DNA from 4 places in the Arthrobacter sp. G.S.26 genome. Region 4 is predicted to be linked to each of the others. Evidence: riboswitches for the same ligand, from Rfam matches in the RefSeq annotation. Region 4 holds a riboswitch; each other region holds the start of a gene.

Region 1 (4,201 bases), 1.7 Mb from region 4:
CGTAAAGGTCGTAGGTGCGGCCCGCACCGCCATGGCCGGCTCCACCCGTTCCCTGGTCCACGAACGTGGTCAGCACCTCGGAACGGAAAACCGGCAGCAGCGAAAGCAGGAAGACACCGATCAGCACCACAAGTGCCGTCACGTACAGCTTGCCTGCGCGGCGCGACGTCAACTCCAGCACGCGGCCGAAGTCGTCCTTGACGCGCGGCCCGTAGACCATGCCCACCACCAGGCCGGAGAACAGGACAAACAATTCGGCTCCCGAGACGAATCCCACCGCTTCCTGGGTAAAAAGCTGGAAGAGGGATGTCATGCCCAGGTGGTTGACCACAACAAAGACGATCGCCATGCCGCGCAGCAGATCCACGCGGGAGTCACGCTTGGACGGATCCGCATAGGCCCAGGAGGAAGCGTTGTTGATCCGTCCGGGAATCTGCCACAGCGCGGCAAGGAGGATCAGCAAAGCCGCTCCAACACTCCACGCGGCAACGCCGGACAACGTGTTGGGATGCGAATAACTGCCGTCCGTGGACACCTCCGTCACCGGCCCGGTCACCACAGGGGATTTTTTGAGCCGCTCCGAGGCAGCTGCAGCAATGTCCGGTTTCCCCGTCAGCAGCCAGTTAATGCTGGCGACCCCGGTGTCCCTGGTGCTGGTCCGCTCATCCCACACAACGGCGGCGGTCCGGGCGAATTCCGCCGACGTCATGGTGCCCACTACCTGGTCCCACCAGTTCACTTTGATGTCGGACTCTGCGGCACCTCCCGACGCCGGGCTGTAGAAGGCGGCGGTCTGGAGCAGGAACGGCTTGTCCTTGCCGGCTGCATACGTGCCGTAGAAGTCCTCACCGCCGGCCGATGTCAGCATTTCCCGCAACTCACCAGCGCGGGGCAGGGAGTTGACGGCGGCCCCGCCCGAGGTGTCGTCATGGTAGGCACTCAGGCCCACCCAATCAACGGAATCATCGCCCGGATAATACGGCCCGTAAGGGCTGTCGGCACCGTTCCAACTGCCGTCCCCGTTGCTGTCCAGCAGGCTGAACCCGTCGCTTCCGGGACCGGGGGCTGCCCTGCTCCGCTCGAACGGGTAGTCCTTGCCAAGGAAAGGGGCCCACACCATCAGGGCGCCGCCGTCGGACGCCCGGAATTTGCCGGCGAGCGTCCGGAACGCCTCCCGGTACGCTGCCGGTTGCTGGCCCCACTCCACCCAGCTGGAATTCATGTCGGGGGCGAACCGGATCAGGAGCTTGCCCTTGAACCCGCCGGCGAGCGTGCGCACCTCCGCCGCGAAGGCGGCAGCAGAGCCTGAATCCACCTGGTCCAGCGGGACGGTGGGCCGGACGGTGAGCATGGCATGCGCGCCCTGGGCGGACGCCTGGTACAGGAAGCCCTTGAGGTCGTTACGCTCCGCATCCCGGTACGGAAAGTCAATGTCGTGACCCAGGACTGCGGGCCGTGCACCCAGCCGGTCCGCGAAACCTGCGGCGGTATCTTCGCCCCATTCCAGGACGGCGCCAAGGAGGGGCCCGCGGTCGTCCGGAACCGGCGCAGCAGCGTGTGCCGCCCCGGCCGGCAGCCCGATGGCCAGCACTGTCATCATCATCGCTGCCAGCAGGGCAGCACAGGCGCGGAAAATCCGGGTGCCGGGCACGGCAGTGCCGCCACTCCGCGCGGCTGATCGATTGCTGATGGGAACCCCCCGGTCTGAAGCCAGCTGTCGGGGCGGCGCCCCCATGCAAACCTTATCGGTCCGGCCGCCGCGCCAGGACCCCGTGCCCGGCGCGGCTCGGTTACGGAACATGACGACGGCGGCCGTGCGGCACCGGGCAGCAAGTGTTACGTTTTTGGGGAGTAATGAGTACCGGCACTAAGCCCTGACTGGCCGGTCGGCAACCCTCCCTTCCGCGGCGGGGTGCCTCAGGTGAATACTCGGCATATCGACCATTCGAGCTGCAAGCGTGAGAGAAGGAGATCCGTCGTGTCCGACGCACCTGCCCCTGAAGAGAGACTGTCCTACCGCCTCATCAGCGGCCCGGACAACCGCGAGTTCTGCGAGCGGATCTCGGCCGCACTGGCGGAGGGCTACGTGCTGCACGGAAGCCCCGCCGCCACGTACAACGGCGGAGGTGTGATTGTGGCCCAGGCAGTTGTCCTGCCGGCCGCCATCGCCACGGCCGACGCCGCCGTGGCAACCGCAGTGGACAGCCTCGAATTCGACGGCGAGGGGCACGCATGAGCTACGCCGGAGACCTGACCCCGCAGGAGGCATGGGCCAAGCTGGAGCAGGGCGCCATCCTGGTGGACGTCCGGACCGAAGCTGAATGGGCCCATATCGGCATTCCTGACACCAAGGCCACGGACAACGATCCCTTGTTTATTCAGTGGACCTTCCCTGGCGGCGTCCCGAACCCCGCCTTCATCAGCGACCTCAGCCAGCAGGCTCCGGAGGATTCAGCCGCGGAACTGCTGTTCCTGTGCCGTTCCGGGCAGCGCTCCATCGCGGCTGCCACCGCGGCGACGCAGGCCGGTTTCACCTCATACAACGTGCTGGAGGGCTTCGAGGGCGAGCCTGACCGGTATGGCGAACGGACCGTCAACGGCTGGAAGAACCGCGGCCTGCCTACCAACCTGGGAACCAACTAAATGGCTTTTAATGACGACGCTGCCGGTTGGAACGCCGATACGCAGGCGGTCCGCGGTGGCCTGGACCGCACCAACTTCCAGGAGACCAGCGAGGCGCTGTTCCTGAACTCAGGGTTTGTCTATGAATCCGCTGCCGCCGCCGAGCGGGCGTTCACCGGCGAGGACCAGCGTTTTGTCTACTCCCGCTACGGCAACCCCTCGGTAGCCACTTTTCAGGAGCGGCTGCGGCTGCTGGAGGGCACCGAAGCGTGCTTCGCCACGGCCTCCGGAATGTCAGCGGTCTTTACCGCCCTGGGCGCCCTCCTCGCTGCCGGCGACCGCGTGGTTGCCGCCCGGTCGCTGTTCGGTTCCTGCTTTGTGATCCTGAACGAGATCCTGCCGCGGTGGGGCGTGGAAACGGTGTTTGTTGACGGGCCGGACCTGGACCAGTGGCGCGAAGCCCTGTCCCAGCCCACCACTGCCGTGTTTTTCGAGTCGCCGTCCAACCCCATGCAGGAGATTGTGGACATCGCCGCCGTCAGCGACCTGGCCCACGCTGCCGGCGCAACAGTCGTCGTCGACAATGTATTTGCCACTCCCCTGCTCCAGCGGTGCGGCCAGTTCGGCGCCGACGTTATTGTCTACTCCGGCACCAAGCACATCGACGGCCAGGGCCGCGTCCTGGGCGGGGCGATCCTGGGCACCAGGGAGTTCATTGACGGTCCCGTGAAGCAGCTCATGCGCCACACCGGGCCTTCGCTTTCCCCGTTTAACGCCTGGGTCCTCAACAAGGGACTGGAGACGATGGCACTGCGGGTCAACCACTCGTCGGCCACGGCCCTGCGGTTGGCCGAGTGGCTGGAGCAGCAGCCGGCGGTCAGCTGGGTGAAATACCCGCTGCTTAGATCGCACCCCCAGTACGGGCTTGCCGCGAAGCAGATGAAGGCAGGCGGCACCGTCCTTACGCTGGACCTGGGTTCGGCTCCCGGGCGGTCGGCCAAGGACGCCGCCTTTGCCCTGCTGGACGGCCTGCGCATCATCGATATCTCAAACAACCTGGGTGACTCAAAGTCCCTCATCACCCATCCTGCCACCACCACGCACCGGGCCATGGGGCCGGAAGGCCGCGCAGCGATCGGGCTGGGCGACGGTGTGGTGCGGCTGTCCGTGGGGCTCGAGGACGCCGATGACCTGATCGGCGACCTGGAGCAAGCGCTCAAGCAGATCTGACGGAACCCGGTCCCGGGGCGGGCTGCCGGAGCTCGTGGGCAGCCGTCGCCCGGACGGCCGCCGTGAGCTGGTTCAGCACCGGCGAGTCAATTTTCCAGCGCTGCCAGTAGAGGGCCACGTCCACCGGGTGCCCGGGCGCGAGTTCCACCAGCTCGCCGCTGCCAAGCCACGGCAGGCATTCCGCTTCGGGCAGCAGTCCCCAGCCCATCCCCAGCCGGATGGCCTGGGCAAACTCTGCCGATGACGGGACGTAGTGCCGCGGGGCACCGAGGGCCGTCCCGGTCATCCTGCGGAAGAACCCACCCTGAAGGTCGTCCTTCCGGTCGAAGTCCACCACCGGGGCGGTGCT
Region 2 (4,201 bases), 1.2 Mb from region 4:
CTCCGCGGCCTCCTTTTCTGTGGCGGCGAGGATGAATTCCTGGCCCGGGAAGATTTTGACGTCATCCGCGGGGCGGCCGGCCTTTAGTGTGCGGGCCACGATGTCCGCCCGGAACACCTTCGCATCCTCGAGTTCCGCGTGCCGGGAGAAGATAACGTCGGCGTTGCGGACAGCGAAGTCGCGGCCGTCGGGTGAATCCCCCGCCTGGAAGAGGACGGGGTGGTGCTGGGCGGACCGCGGCAGCCGTCCCGTGATGTCCACGTCGAAGCTTGCGTCGTTCCGGCGCACCGGGGTGATGCTTCCTTGCCGGAGCCAGCGCCCGTCGCTCCGGGACCCGGCGATTGCGCCGTCGGCCCAGGAGTCCCAGATGGCTTTGGCGGTCTGGACAAAGGCTTCGGCCCGGACGTAGCGGTCCTCGTGCTTGAGGAACCCGCCGCGGCGGAAGTTGGCGCCGGTCCAGGCATTGTCCGTGGTGACGATGTTCCAGGCAGCGCGGCCGCCGGAGAGCAGGTCGAGGCTGGCCAGCCGGTGGGCCAGGTCCGCGGGATCGTTGTAGGTGGTGTTTTGGGTGGCCACCAGGCCGATGTTGGTGGTGACGGCGGCGAGTGCCGCCAGGGCAGTCTGCGCGTCCGGGCGGCCCACCACGTCCAGGTCGTGGATTCGGCCCAGGTGTTCACGGAGCCGCAGTCCTTCGCCCAGGAAGAAGGCTGAGAACAGCCCGCGTTCGGCGGTCTGGGCCACGCGGCGGAAGGATTCAAAGTCGGTCTGGGAGCCGCTGTCCGGGGCTTTCCAGACGGTGGTGTGGTTGACGCCCTGGAAAAAGACGCCGAACTGGATCCGGCCGTTGCCGGTGGGACGGTGCGTGGTCATGGGGTGCTCTCTTTCAGGCCGCTGCGTAGCGGTTGGCGGGGCGGGGAAGGCCGAAGGACCGGCGCAGCGTGGTGCCGGCGGCGGGCGCGCTGACCAGGCCGGCGGCGCGCAACGCGGGCAGGACGTTGAGCGCCAGTTCCGGCAGGTCGACGTCCACGACGGCGGGATGCAGCCGGACGCCGTCCGCGGCATCGAAGAGCCGGGCCAGCAGGGACACGAGGCCGGCGGGGCTGCCCACGTACCGGGCGCCGCCGGTCCACGGCTCGTGGCGGTCCAGCTCCGCGAGCCGTTCCGCGGCCGTTTGGCCGCGGGCGTCGAGGATCACGTCGAGCTCCACGAGGGTCCGGGGAACGCCGGTGGCGGCCGCCGCTGAGGCTGCTGCGGCGAGCCCGTCAACGGTGGCGGCTGAAGCGAGTGCCACGTCGGCTTCCACGGTGGAGAGCAGCGCCGCCGGAGCGATGACCACCAACTGCCCCTGCAATGGCCGGGGAATGATCGCCGGGCCCTTGACGGCGAAGCGCTCCCCTTCGAAGTCGGCGTAGTGCAGTTTGTCGCGGTCCAGGTAGCGGCCGGTGGAGGCGTCGCGGATAACGGCGTCGTCCTCCCAGGAATCCCAGAGCCGGCGGCCGGCTTCCACGGCGTCCGCGGCTTCGAGGGGCGCTGCGGCGGCGGCCAGCTGCTCACGGCCCACGGCGCGGGCTTCTTCGGGCGCGTTGGCCGCGCTGACCAGCCAGCCCGCCCTGCCCTGGGAGGCGTAGTCGAGGCTGGCCAGCTGGGTGGCGACGTGGAATGGCTCGGTGTAGAGGGTGTCCACCTCGGGTACCAGGCCGATCGAGCCGGTGATGGGGGCAGCGAAGGCGGCCCGTTGCACGGCATCGATCCGGCCGGGAATCCCGGCCGTGCCGGCATCCACCACGCGGGAATCGCGGAAGGTGGCCAGGTGGAAGCCGGCGATGTCTGCGGCCTGGACGGTGCCGCTGATGCGGGCACCGCCCAGCAGTCCGTCCGGAAGGTGGTGGGCGTGGCGCCACGCGGCGGGGTGCGCCCCGTCGCCGTCGAGCTCAACGGCCACCACGTTGGGACGGTTTTCGGGTACTGGTAGTGAAGGCATGGCTTTCCTCTTTCAGGGGCCGCTGGTGCGGCCGGGACGACATTTCACTTGCCGCAGTGCGGCCAGGTCTGTTTCCGGAGCACCCCGCCACTAAATGCCTGAGGGTTGCCGCAGCACGAGCCGGTCCTTGGCGTGCTGACTCTTGACCTATGGCTCGAATGTACGATCCCCGAATGACCCCCGCAACCGCCGTTGTCGCACGAGGTCAACGCGCGAAACGCCACGTCAAGCGACGGCTTAAACCGTCATCTGGCGGCGCCTGTGACGGCCTGTTGCGCACCGTTGAGTCCGGTGACATGGCGCTTTGGGCGCCGGAGCCGGCGTCCGTAGGGTCAAGCCATGAGCCCAACGGATGCCCTGCTGTCAGTTCTCGATCTGAGCCCCATCCCGGCGGGGGTGGACGCCGGGCAGGCGCTGCGCAACAGCGTGGAGCTGGCCGTCGCTGCCGAGGACCTCGGCTACCACCGCTATTGGCTGGCCGAGCACCATCTCAATCCCGGCGTCGCGGGTTCCGCCCCGCATGTGCTGTCCGCCCTGGTTGCTGCCGCCACCCGGACCATCCGGGTGGGGACGGCTGCCACCATCCTGGGCAACTACCGACCGCTGCAGGTAGCCGAAAACGTCGGAACCCTGGCGGCAGTGTTCCCGGACCGGATCGATCTGGGATTTGGCCGCTCCGGCCAACCCGCTTCCCCGCCGGCAAGCACCGGCGGGGAAGACCTCCGGACTGCCGGCGAACCCGCGCCGGAGGACGCGGGCCGGGTGGTGGCGGGCCTGGTGGTCCCCGCCAAACGGCAGCCGTTCAGTTCCGTGCTGCCCCGGAAGTTCCGGCTCCAGGCCGAGCTCCTGGGCCGGGAGCCCGGGGATGCGGACAACTTCGAGAGCGACGTGCAGGACGTCATCGGCTTTTTCGACGGCGGCTACCGCACCCGGCACGGCGAGGGGATCACGGTGACACCTGCCCTGGGACATGCCCCGCAGTTCTGGCTCCACGGTTCCACGGCGGGGCCCAGCGCCCGGCTTGCCGGGAAGCTGGGCCTGCGGTTCGGCGCGAATTACCACGTGTCGCCGGCCACGGTACTGGAGTCGGTGGCCGAATACCGGGCCCACTTCCGGCCCTCGGCGGCGGTGCCGGAACCGTACGTCACGGTATCCGCGGACGTGCTGGTGGCCGAACGCGAACAGGACGCCCGGCGGCTCGGCGCGGGCTTCGCCGCCTGGGTGCACAGCATCCGCAGCGGCCAAGGCGCCATCGCCTATCCCGCCCCGGCCGACGGCGGCCGGGTGGACGCCGCGGTGGGCTCCCCGGAGCTGGTCCGGGACCGCGTGGAAACACGGTTCGTGGGCGCCCCCGGGACGGTCACCGCCCACCTGAGGGCGCTGCAGCGGGCCACGGGCGCCCAGGAGCTCCTGATCACCACCATCGCCCACGGGCAGGCGGAGCGGGTGGCATCCTACGGGCTGCTTGCCGACGCCTGGGCCCGCGGCTAAGACCCCGGTCCAACCAACCCATCCTCAAAGGAGAACCATGAGCACCGAAACCGACACCCAACTGGTCAGCGCCGCTGACGCCGCCCGCCTCATCGCCGAAGGGGCCCTGCTGGTTGACGTCCGCAGTGACGCCGGCCGGAACAGCACCGGGGCGATCCCCGGGGCGCTGGTGGTCAACCGGGAGCGGGTGGACCAGGACTTCGGCCCCGACTCCCCCGAACTGTTGCCCGAAGTGGAAGCCGCGGGCCGGAACATAGTGGTGTTTTGCGGCTCCGTCAACGGCTCCCGCCCTGTAGCCGAGAAGCTGAAGGTGCTGGGCTACGCCAACGCCGTCCATGTGGACGGCGGCTTCCCGGCATTGCGGGAGGCCGGGGTGCCCACCACAGGCCCCACGGACCCGGGCGCCCAGAGCCCGGCCGCTTAAGGACCGGCCCGCCGGCGCTTCGAAGGCTGCCGGCGGGTGGCCTGCCGCCCGGCGACAGCGGCTGTGCGGAGCCAGTCCGCACTGCCGGCCAGCACAGCGACGCCCAGCAGCACCGAGCAGAGCACCACACCCTGGTGGAAGGCCCGGCGGGGGTCCGCGCCGGCGGTGAGGAACATGCCGGCGGCGGCCGCTGAACACAGCGCCGCCGTGAACCGTTGGCTGAGTTGGTAAAAGCCCGCGGCCACCCCCGTGGCACCGGGCGGGGCCTGGGCCAGTGTCAGGGTCTGGTTGGGGGCCACCACCAG
Region 3 (4,201 bases), 1.3 Mb from region 4:
CCAGGTACGTCTCAATCAGCCGGTGGCGGCGGACCATGGCCAGGGCCAGGCGCAGGCCCGGGCCCGTCAAGGTAATGGCGCTGTAGGGCTTGTGGTCAACGAGGCCCTGGTCCTTGAGCTTGCGGACCATCTCCGAGACGGAGGAGTTGGCCACACCCAGGCGCTGGGCCAGCTGCGAGGAGGTGATGGGTTTGTCCTGCCACTCGGTAAACGAGTAGATGACCTTGACGTAGTCCTCGATCGAGGAGGAGGGCGCGCTGGTCTTCACAGCATCAAGCTTACCGGGTACTGCACCGCCGCTGGCCGGCAACGAGATTCACGCCGCCGTGGCCCGCCATGCCAGGGTCAGGTAGGGCAGGTCGATGATTTCGCCGTCCCGGTGGCCAAGATGCTCATGCAGGTACCAGTCCAGGTTGGCCAGCACCTTGGCGCGGGTGGGTTCGGAGGCCCTGAGATAGTAGCTGCGCGTTTTGGTGAGCTCCATCAGGCCCGTGGTGGTTACAGGGTCCTGCCACCGGGTCACGTACCCCTCAAGGCCTTGGAATTCAGGCCCGACGGCGGGCCGGTGGCCAGGCTTGTAGACGTCGCCCGCGTGCATGATCCGGGACAGCCGGTGGACCCAGGGAACGGAGGTGTCCAGCTGGTTCCAGACCAGCCCCAGCGTGCCGCCCGGGCGAAGGACCCGGGCGAGCTCCGTGCTGGCCGCAGCTGCGTCGCACCAGTGCCAGGCCTGGGCCACGGTGACGACGTCGAACGCCGCCGCCGGCAGGCCGGTGGCCTCTGCGGTGCCCAGGACAGCCGTGGCACGTGGATAGTGCTCAGCCAGCTGTTCCAGCATGTCCGCGGACGGGTCGACTGCGGTGACGGCCAGTCCTTTGGCCAGGAGCAGTGCGGTGAATTTGCCGGTGCCGGCGCCGACGTCCAAAACCTCACCGGCCGTTGCGGGCACCAGCCAGTCCGCGGCTGCCGCCGGGTAGCCCGGCCGGACCTGCTGGTAATGCTCGCCGCCGTCCTGGAAGCTTTGGCCCAGCTCCTGGCGCCGGTTGTGTTCCAGCTTGGGGCCACCCCGGACCACGCGCGGCCTCCTTCAGTAGATGTCTCTCCTGAATTTACCGCATGGACCCCGCCGGGGCGGCCCGGCGGTTCAGTCGTCCAGGCAGGGGGCCGCGCCGGCGGTGCCCGGCGTGTTGGGGGCCCAGTGCGGGTAGGTCCGGGAATCGTTGGCGGGCACCCAGCGGCCTGCGTCCACCACGTAATCCCAGCCAAGGCCCTGGGTCCGGAGGGCAGAGATGCCGGCAAGGAGCCGTTCGGCGTCCTCAAGGCGGGAGCCCACACCAAAGCTGGCCCGCAGCGAACCGGACGGAAGGCCCAGCCGCTTGAGCAGGGGGTGGGCGCAGAAACGCCCGTCCCGGAGGCCCACGCCGTGCTCTGCGGACAGGTAGGCCGCCACCAGACCGGCGTCGTAGCCGGCCACGGAAAAGTTAACCACACCGATGGTGTCCGTCTCAGCGTTGGTGTCCTTGAAGATCTGGTGGACACTCACGCCCTCGATCTGCTGCAGCCCCGCCACCAGGTAGGACCGGATGGACTGTTCGTGGGCGTGCCATTCCTGCGGGTCCAGGGCGGCGATGACCTGCGTGGCACGTGCCAGGGTGGCGGCGCCGAGGACGTTGGGCGAGCCGCCCTCGTGCCGGGCCGGGCCCGTGGCCCAGCTGACGCCGTCGAGCCGTGCTTCCTTGACGGCACCGCCGCCGGCGAGGTGCGGTTTTCCGGCGTCGAGCCAGTCCGGGCGCCCCACCAGGACGCCGGAACCGAACGGGGCGTAGAGCTTGTGGCCGGAGAACGCGAGGTAGTCAACGCCGTCGGCGGTGATGTCTACCCGCCGGTGGGGTGCCAGCTGCGCGGCGTCCACCACAATCCGGGCGCCGTACTGGTGGGCCAGCGTGGCGAGGGCGCGGATGGGCAGGATTTCACCGGTGACGTTGGAGGCGCCGGTAACGGCCAGGAGGCTGACCCCGCCCTGCTCCAGTTCGCCGCGGACAGCGTCGATGGTGCCGGCCAGGGTGTCCGCGGCCACGATGCTCCGGTGCGGGACGCCCTGCCACGGCAGCAGGTTGGCGTGGTGCTCGATGTCCAGGTACAGGACGTCGCCGGTGGGCCGGCCGTCCGTGTTGGGCAGGCACCCTGCCAGGAGGTTCAGCGAGTCGGTGGTGTTGCGCGTGAAGATCACCGAGTCGTCCGGGCGGCCGCCCACAAAGTCCCGCACGATGTTCCGCGCGTTCTCGTACACGGAGGTGCTGATCTGCGAGGCGTAGCCGGCGCCACGGTGCACGCTGGCGTAGTAGGGCAGGATCTCGTTCAGGTAGGCGGAGACCAGGGACAGCGCCGGCGCGGAGGCGCCATAGTCCAGGTTCGCGTAGCGGACATGGCCACCGGCGATCAGCGGCGCCTGGATCTCGGCGCCGGTTACGGCGGCGAGGGGCCTGGCGGCGATGGAGTGGCCGGCCAAAACCGAAGGTGCGGCGGGCGCCAGCGAAGCTGCGGGGGAGACAGTGGCAGTTGTCATGGGGAATCCTCACGTTGACAGGACTCCCTGCAGGGAATCCGCGCTTGCCGTATCCATGTCCGGACCGGCCTGGTCGTCACCCGGGGCACCCCACCGCGAATGGAGGGTTGCCGGCCAGCAAACCGGGGTTTAGCGCTGGCACTCGTGACCTGCTTAAGAGCGTAGGACATGGTGCGGGGTGGTTTGAAGCCAGCCCGAATGTTAAGGGATTTGTTACGCCGCGCCCGTACGCCGGGGCTTTTGTCGAAGAACACGACGGCGGACGCCCCCATCCGGAGGCGTCCGCCGTATATTCTTCGGTCCAGGCAGTCCTAGAGGAGGTCGTCCAGCCCCGGGTTCAGGCGCCGCAGCACCTCGGAATGCAGGATGGAGTTTGTGGCCAGGGCGTTTCCGCCGAACGGGCCGTCCTGGCCCTCCAGGGAGGTAAACCGGCCGCCGGCTTCCACCACGATGGGGACCAGGGCGGCCATGTCGTAGAGATTCAGTTCGGGTTCGCAGGCAATGTCCACCGACCCCTCGGCGACCATGCAGTAGGACCAGAAGTCGCCGTAGGCGCGGGTCCGCCATACGTCCTCGGTGAGCCCCAGGAACTCGTCGAAGTTGCCGCGTTCCTTCCACCCGGTGAGGCTGGAGTAGGACAATGACGCATCGGAAAGGGTGGCGACGTTGGAGACGCGCAGCCTGGTGGCCGAGGCGAGCGAACGCCCCATGTAGGCGCCCATGTCTTTCGCCGCCCACCAGCGTTTGCCCAGCGCAGGTGCGCTGACCACACCCACCACCGGTTCGCCCTCGTCAACGAGCGCGATCAGGGTTGCCCATACCGGGACACCCCGGACGAAATTCTTGGTCCCGTCAATGGGGTCGATGATCCAGCGGCGTGAGCCGTGGCCGCTGCTGCCGAACTCCTCACCCAGGACGGCGTCGCGGGGGCGGGAGCGGGAAAGCTGGCCGCGGATGGATTCCTCAGCTGCCTTGTCCGCGTCGGTGACAGGCGTCAGGTCCGGCTTGGTCTCCACATGGAGGTCCAGGGCCTTGAAACGGCTCATCGTCTGGTCGTCCACGGAATCGGCCAGGACGTGGGCCAGGCGCAGGTCATCGTTGTAGCTGGAAGCGGATTGGATCATGGTTCCAAACTACCGTCTGGCGGCGGTTGTGCTGGGAGGCCCACGTCAGTTGACGCTGCCGAGTTCCTTGGTCTCCTGGGCTTCCAGGCGCGGATCCGCCCCGAGGAGCCGCCGCAGGGAAGAGAGCCGGGCAGCGCCGGTGGGACCTGCCTGGCCGGCGGCCACCCAGGCGTCCAGCCCGCAGTTCACGGCCGCTGCCGTGTGCTTGCAGCCGCGTTCGCAGGCATCGGTGCCGGGGGAGAGGTCCGGGAAGGAACGCAGGATGCGGTCCGGGTCCACCAGTGCCAGGCCAAAGGACCGGATGCCAGGGGTGTCGATGATCCAACTGCCGGCCGGCGCATCTGCCAGCCGCAGGGCCAGGGCGGAGGAGGATGTGTGCCGGCCGCGGCCGGTGACGGCGTTGACGCCGCCGGTGGCCCGCTCGGCTCCGGTCAGCGCGTTGACCATGGTGGATTTGCCCACGCCGGAGTGCCCCAGCATCACAGTGACGTTCCCGTGCAGGAAGGTCCGC
Region 4 (4,201 bases):
ATCCAGTGCCGGCCGGGGCGGTCAGCCCGGATCCAGCAACAGCAGGCAAAATGGGTACATGCTGGTTCCCTCCCGCCGCAGGCTGCGGCTCGAAGTCTGGATTGTCCTGGGGTTGTCCCTGGGACAATCCGCCGTCTATTCCGTGGTGCAGCTGCTGGACAAGCTGTCCCGCGCGCCGCTGGTGGAGGGCACCTCCACCCTGAACCGCTCGCAAAGTACCCGGGAATACTTCGACCTGACCTACCAGCTGCTGGACATCGCCTTTGCCCTGGTGCCGGTCCTCCTGGTGATCTACTTCCTGACCGACCAGCGCCAGGCGGCACCTGCCGGACCCGGCAACCCGCCGGTCATCGGCGGCGCCAACGCCTCCCGCCACACGGGCTCCGCTTTCCGGCAGCTTGGCTTCACCTTCGACAGGCCCGGCCGCGACCTGCTCCAGGGCCTCGGCCTGGCCGCCCTGATCGGCATCCCGTCACTGGGCCTCTACGCCGCCGGGCGGGCGTTGGGCATCACCACCGCCATCATCCCCAGCGCCCTGGATGCCTACTGGTGGACCGTTCCGGTGCTGATCCTCTCCGCCGTCCGGCACGGCATTGTGGAAGAGGTCATTGTGGTGGGGTACCTGATGAACCGCTTCGGCAAGTTCGGCTGGAGCCTGCCGGTGTCCATCGCGGCCAGTGCGCTGCTGCGTGGCAGCTACCACCTTTACCAGGGCTTCGGGCCCTTCATCGGGAACGTGGTGATGGGCGCCGTCTTCGCGTGGCTCTACACCCGGACCAAACGCGTGATGCCGTTGGTCATCGCGCACGCGCTGCTCGACATCGTGGCGTTTGTCGGCTTCAGCCTGTTTGGCAAGGCGGTGGGGCTGGGCTGACCGTCCCGGGCCTCATGCCTGCCCGCGGTGGCGGGCGGCCGCCGTCGTCCGCTTGATGCTTTTGCCGCTCAATGATTCGGCCGCCATCAGCAGGTGACGCCGTTGTCAGCTGCTGATGGCGGTCGAAGGGTGGGTGGGCGCGGACGCCCGGAAGCACCGGACCCGGCGCAGGCCGGATCCGGTGCGGCGGAGGATCAGATGGTGACTGCGCCGTTGGCGGTTTCGAAGGTGACCGAGAGGATTCCGGGCGTGCCGTGCGGGGCAACCCAATCCACTGCAACATCCTCGAGCGGCTTCTCCACCGGTTCGCCCAGCCATTCGGTGACCCGCTCGGCGGAACCGGCGATGGTCAGGCAGCTCATCTTAACGTTGCCTTCGTAGGCGTTGGACGGGTGCAGGGAGGGGTCGCCCTCCCACTTCAGCATGTAGGGCACCTGGGGATCCGCGATGAGGCCCAGGATGCCGATCTGCTTCCAGACCAGTTCGCGGCCGTCAGGGAACTTGCGGTTGCCGTTGACGGAAGACCGGCCCAGCCGCTCCTCGAAAGGGGCAAGGTCGTCCACTTCGACGCACCAGCCCATCCAGCCGCCACCGGCTTCGGAGCGGGCGCGGACAGCCTGCCCGAAAGGCGCCTTGTCCGAGGCGGGGTGCGCCAGCACCTCCACCACCTCAAGGTACTTGTGGCCCGCGAGGGGAATGATCATGTTCCGGGTTCCAAAACGGGGATGCACCCCGCCCTTGACGGCTTCCACACCCAGGGCGGAAGCGATTCGTTCGGTGGTGGCCGCCAGGCCATCCTGTTCACAGGCGTAAGAGACGTGATCCATGCGCATGCCAACATCTTGGCACTTTGTGATCCGCCTCTCAGCTAAGGTTTGCCTTACATGTTTTTTCCGCTGGGCGGAGTTCCTGTTGTGGCCCGGCAACGGGGCCGTGGGACCATGTTCGTCACAATCCTGTACCACGCTCCCGGACAGTTCCTACACTGGGCACAGGTCATGAGTGCCAGCATCAAGCCCCGGCTCGCTGGCCGGCAACCCTCCACCCGCGGTGGGGTGCCCCGGGTGAGGACCTGGCTGTCCGGCACCGGCCGGATGGCAAGCGCGGCCCGTGCTGCTTCCTGCATGCCGGGCCCCTGTGAAGTGGAGCCAAAGATGTCCAACGGATGGTCGTTTGAAACCCGCCAGATCCATGCAGGCCAGGAACCGGACAGCGCCACCGGCGCCCGGGCCCTGCCCATCTACCAGACCACCTCGTTTGTGTTCCCCAGCGCCGAAAGCGCGGCCAACAGGTTCGCCCTGGCCGAACTCTCGCCCATCTACACCCGCATCGGCAACCCCACCCAGGACGCCGTGGAGCAGCGGATCGCCAGCCTGGAAGGCGGCCTCGCGGCCCTCCTGCTCAGCTCCGGGCAGGCCGCCGAGACGTTCGCGGTCCTGAACATCGCCGAGGCCGGCGACCACATCGTGGCCAGCCCCAGCCTTTACGGCGGGACCTACAACCTCTTCGCCCACACCCTGAAGAAGTTCGGCATCACCGTGACGTTTGTGGCGGACCCGGACAACCTGGACCAGTGGCGCGACGCCGTGCAGCCCAACACCAAGCTGTTCTTCGGCGAGGTGGTATCCAACCCGCGCCAGGACGTCCTGGACATCGAGGGCATTTCCGGGGTGGCGCACCAGGCGGGAGTGCCGCTGATTGTGGACAACACGCTGTCCACCCCGTACCTGATCCGGCCGCTGGAGTGGGGCGCGGACATCGTCCTGCACTCGGCCACGAAGTACCTGGGCGGACACGGCGCAGCCATCGCCGGCGTGATCGTGGACTCGGGCAAGTTCGACTTCACCAGGGAACCGGAGAAGTTCCCCGGCTTCAACACCCCGGACCCCACCTACAACGGCCTGGTCTACGGCCGCGACCTGGGTGCCGACGGCGCCCTGGGTGCCAACCTGTCCTACATCCTGAAGGCCCGCGTGCAGCTGCTGCGCGACCTGGGCTCCGCCGTGTCACCGTTCAACGCGTTCCTGATCGCCCAGGGCCTGGAAACCCTGAGCCTGCGGGTGGAGCGGCATGTCTCCAACGCCATTGAGGTGGCCCGTTGGCTCGAGGCGCGGGACGACGTCGAATCCGTTGCCTACGCCGGCCTGCCCTCCAGCCCCTGGTTTGAGCGCGGCCAAAAGTACGGGCCGCGGGGCACCGGGGCGATTGTGGCCTTCAACCTCGCCGGCGGGGCCGCGGCCGGCCAGCGTTTTGTCGATGCGCTGGAACTGCACTCCCATGTGGCCAACATCGGCGATGTCCGGTCGCTGGTGATCCACCCCGCGTCCACCACCCACAGCCAGCTGTCCCCTGAGCAGCAGGCCGTTGCCGGGGTCACGCCGGGCCTGGTCCGGTTGTCCGTGGGACTGGAACACATCGATGACATCCTGGCCGACCTGGAAGCAGGTTTCCGGGCGGCCAAGGCGGCAGCAGGGTCCTGACCGGACCCTAACGGACCGGCTGCCTTTGGGCCGGGGCAAGTCACAACCAGTCACACTCTTGGCCCGGGGTGGGGTGTTCTTCGTACACTCGAACAAGGTCATGAGTGCCAGTGACAGCCCCGGCTTGCTGGCCGGCAACCCTCCTTCCGCGGTGGGGTGCCCCGGGTGAAGACCTGGCCTGCCGGTCATTCGACGGCAGGCAAGCGCGTAGAAGAGGTCTTGCCATGACGGTTACCGTCGCCCGTACCACCGTTCCCGAACACGGGATTGTCCGCTTCGCCTCCGTAGGGGCCCTGGAACTTGAAGCCGGCGGATACCTGCCGGACGTCACCCTGGCCTACGAAACGTGGGGCACCCTGAATGCCGACGGCAGCAACGCCATCCTGATCGAGCATGCCCTGACCGGCAGCACCCACGTTGCCCGCGGCGACAGCGACGAGCCCGGCTGGTGGGAACAGCTGGCCGGTCCGGGCGCACCCGTGGACACGGACCAGTTTTTTGTGGTGTCCATCAACATTGTGGGCGGCTGTTACGGGTCCACGGGACCGTCCTCAGCCGCACCGGACGGCAGCCCGTGGGGTTCCCGGTTTCCGCTGGTGACCCTGCGGGACAGCACCGTGGCCGAAGCCAGGCTCGCAGACCAGCTGGGCATCCGCAGCTGGTTCGCCGTCCTGGGCGGCTCCATGGGCGGTGCGCGTGCCTTGGAATGGGCGGTGACCTACCCGGAGCGGGTGCAGCGGTGCGCCGTCATCGCCGTCGGTGCGGCGAGCACCGCAGAGCAGATCGCGTTTGCGCAGGCGCAAACGCTGGCCATCCGCCAGGATGCCAACTTCCAGGGCGGCGACTA

Evidence for each region. Region 4 has a riboswitch for S-adenosylmethionine ahead of ACRB8A_RS06380 (bifunctional o-acetylhomoserine/o-acetylserine sulfhydrylase). Riboswitches for the same ligand answer to the same signal wherever they lie in the genome.
Region 1: another riboswitch for S-adenosylmethionine. It lies ahead of ACRB8A_RS17715 (DUF1737 domain-containing protein); the one in region 4 lies ahead of ACRB8A_RS06380 (bifunctional o-acetylhomoserine/o-acetylserine sulfhydrylase).
Region 2: another riboswitch for S-adenosylmethionine. It lies ahead of ACRB8A_RS01150 (LLM class flavin-dependent oxidoreductase); the one in region 4 lies ahead of ACRB8A_RS06380 (bifunctional o-acetylhomoserine/o-acetylserine sulfhydrylase).
Region 3: another riboswitch for S-adenosylmethionine. It lies ahead of ACRB8A_RS12285 (aminotransferase class V-fold PLP-dependent enzyme); the one in region 4 lies ahead of ACRB8A_RS06380 (bifunctional o-acetylhomoserine/o-acetylserine sulfhydrylase).

The regions. Positions count from the first base shown of each region.
Region 1 covers NZ_CP193752.1:3,855,713-3,859,913, forward strand. Annotated here, with positions in the region: gene opgC (OpgC domain-containing protein) at 1-1,603, opposite strand, end outside; SAM riboswitch class IV at 1,851-1,965, shown strand; gene ACRB8A_RS17715 (DUF1737 domain-containing protein) at 1,979-2,236, shown strand; gene ACRB8A_RS17720 (rhodanese-like domain-containing protein) at 2,233-2,643, shown strand; gene ACRB8A_RS17725 (O-succinylhomoserine sulfhydrylase) at 2,644-3,852, shown strand; gene ACRB8A_RS17730 (LysR family transcriptional regulator ArgP) at 3,839-4,201, opposite strand, start outside.
Region 2 covers NZ_CP193752.1:240,239-244,439, reverse strand. Annotated here, with positions in the region: gene ACRB8A_RS01155 (NtaA/DmoA family FMN-dependent monooxygenase) at 1-870, opposite strand, end outside; gene ACRB8A_RS01150 (LLM class flavin-dependent oxidoreductase) at 884-1,981, opposite strand; SAM riboswitch class IV at 2,021-2,129, opposite strand; gene ACRB8A_RS01145 (LLM class flavin-dependent oxidoreductase) at 2,321-3,472, shown strand; gene ACRB8A_RS01140 (rhodanese-like domain-containing protein) at 3,510-3,896, shown strand; gene ACRB8A_RS01135 (MFS transporter) at 3,893-4,201, opposite strand, start outside.
Region 3 covers NZ_CP193752.1:2,688,613-2,692,813, reverse strand. Annotated here, with positions in the region: gene ACRB8A_RS12295 (metal-dependent transcriptional regulator) at 1-268, opposite strand, end outside; gene ACRB8A_RS12290 (class I SAM-dependent methyltransferase) at 317-1,075, opposite strand; gene ACRB8A_RS12285 (aminotransferase class V-fold PLP-dependent enzyme) at 1,145-2,566, opposite strand; SAM riboswitch class IV at 2,602-2,716, opposite strand; gene hisN (histidinol-phosphatase) at 2,878-3,690, opposite strand; gene rsgA (ribosome small subunit-dependent GTPase A) at 3,736-4,201, opposite strand, start outside.
Region 4 covers NZ_CP193752.1:1,407,247-1,411,447, forward strand. Annotated here, with positions in the region: gene ACRB8A_RS06370 (CPBP family intramembrane glutamic endopeptidase) at 59-874, shown strand; gene ACRB8A_RS06375 (VOC family protein) at 1,069-1,707, opposite strand; SAM riboswitch class IV at 1,869-1,984, shown strand; gene ACRB8A_RS06380 (bifunctional o-acetylhomoserine/o-acetylserine sulfhydrylase) at 2,029-3,354, shown strand; SAM riboswitch class IV at 3,451-3,566, shown strand; gene metX (homoserine O-acetyltransferase MetX) at 3,579-4,201, shown strand, end outside.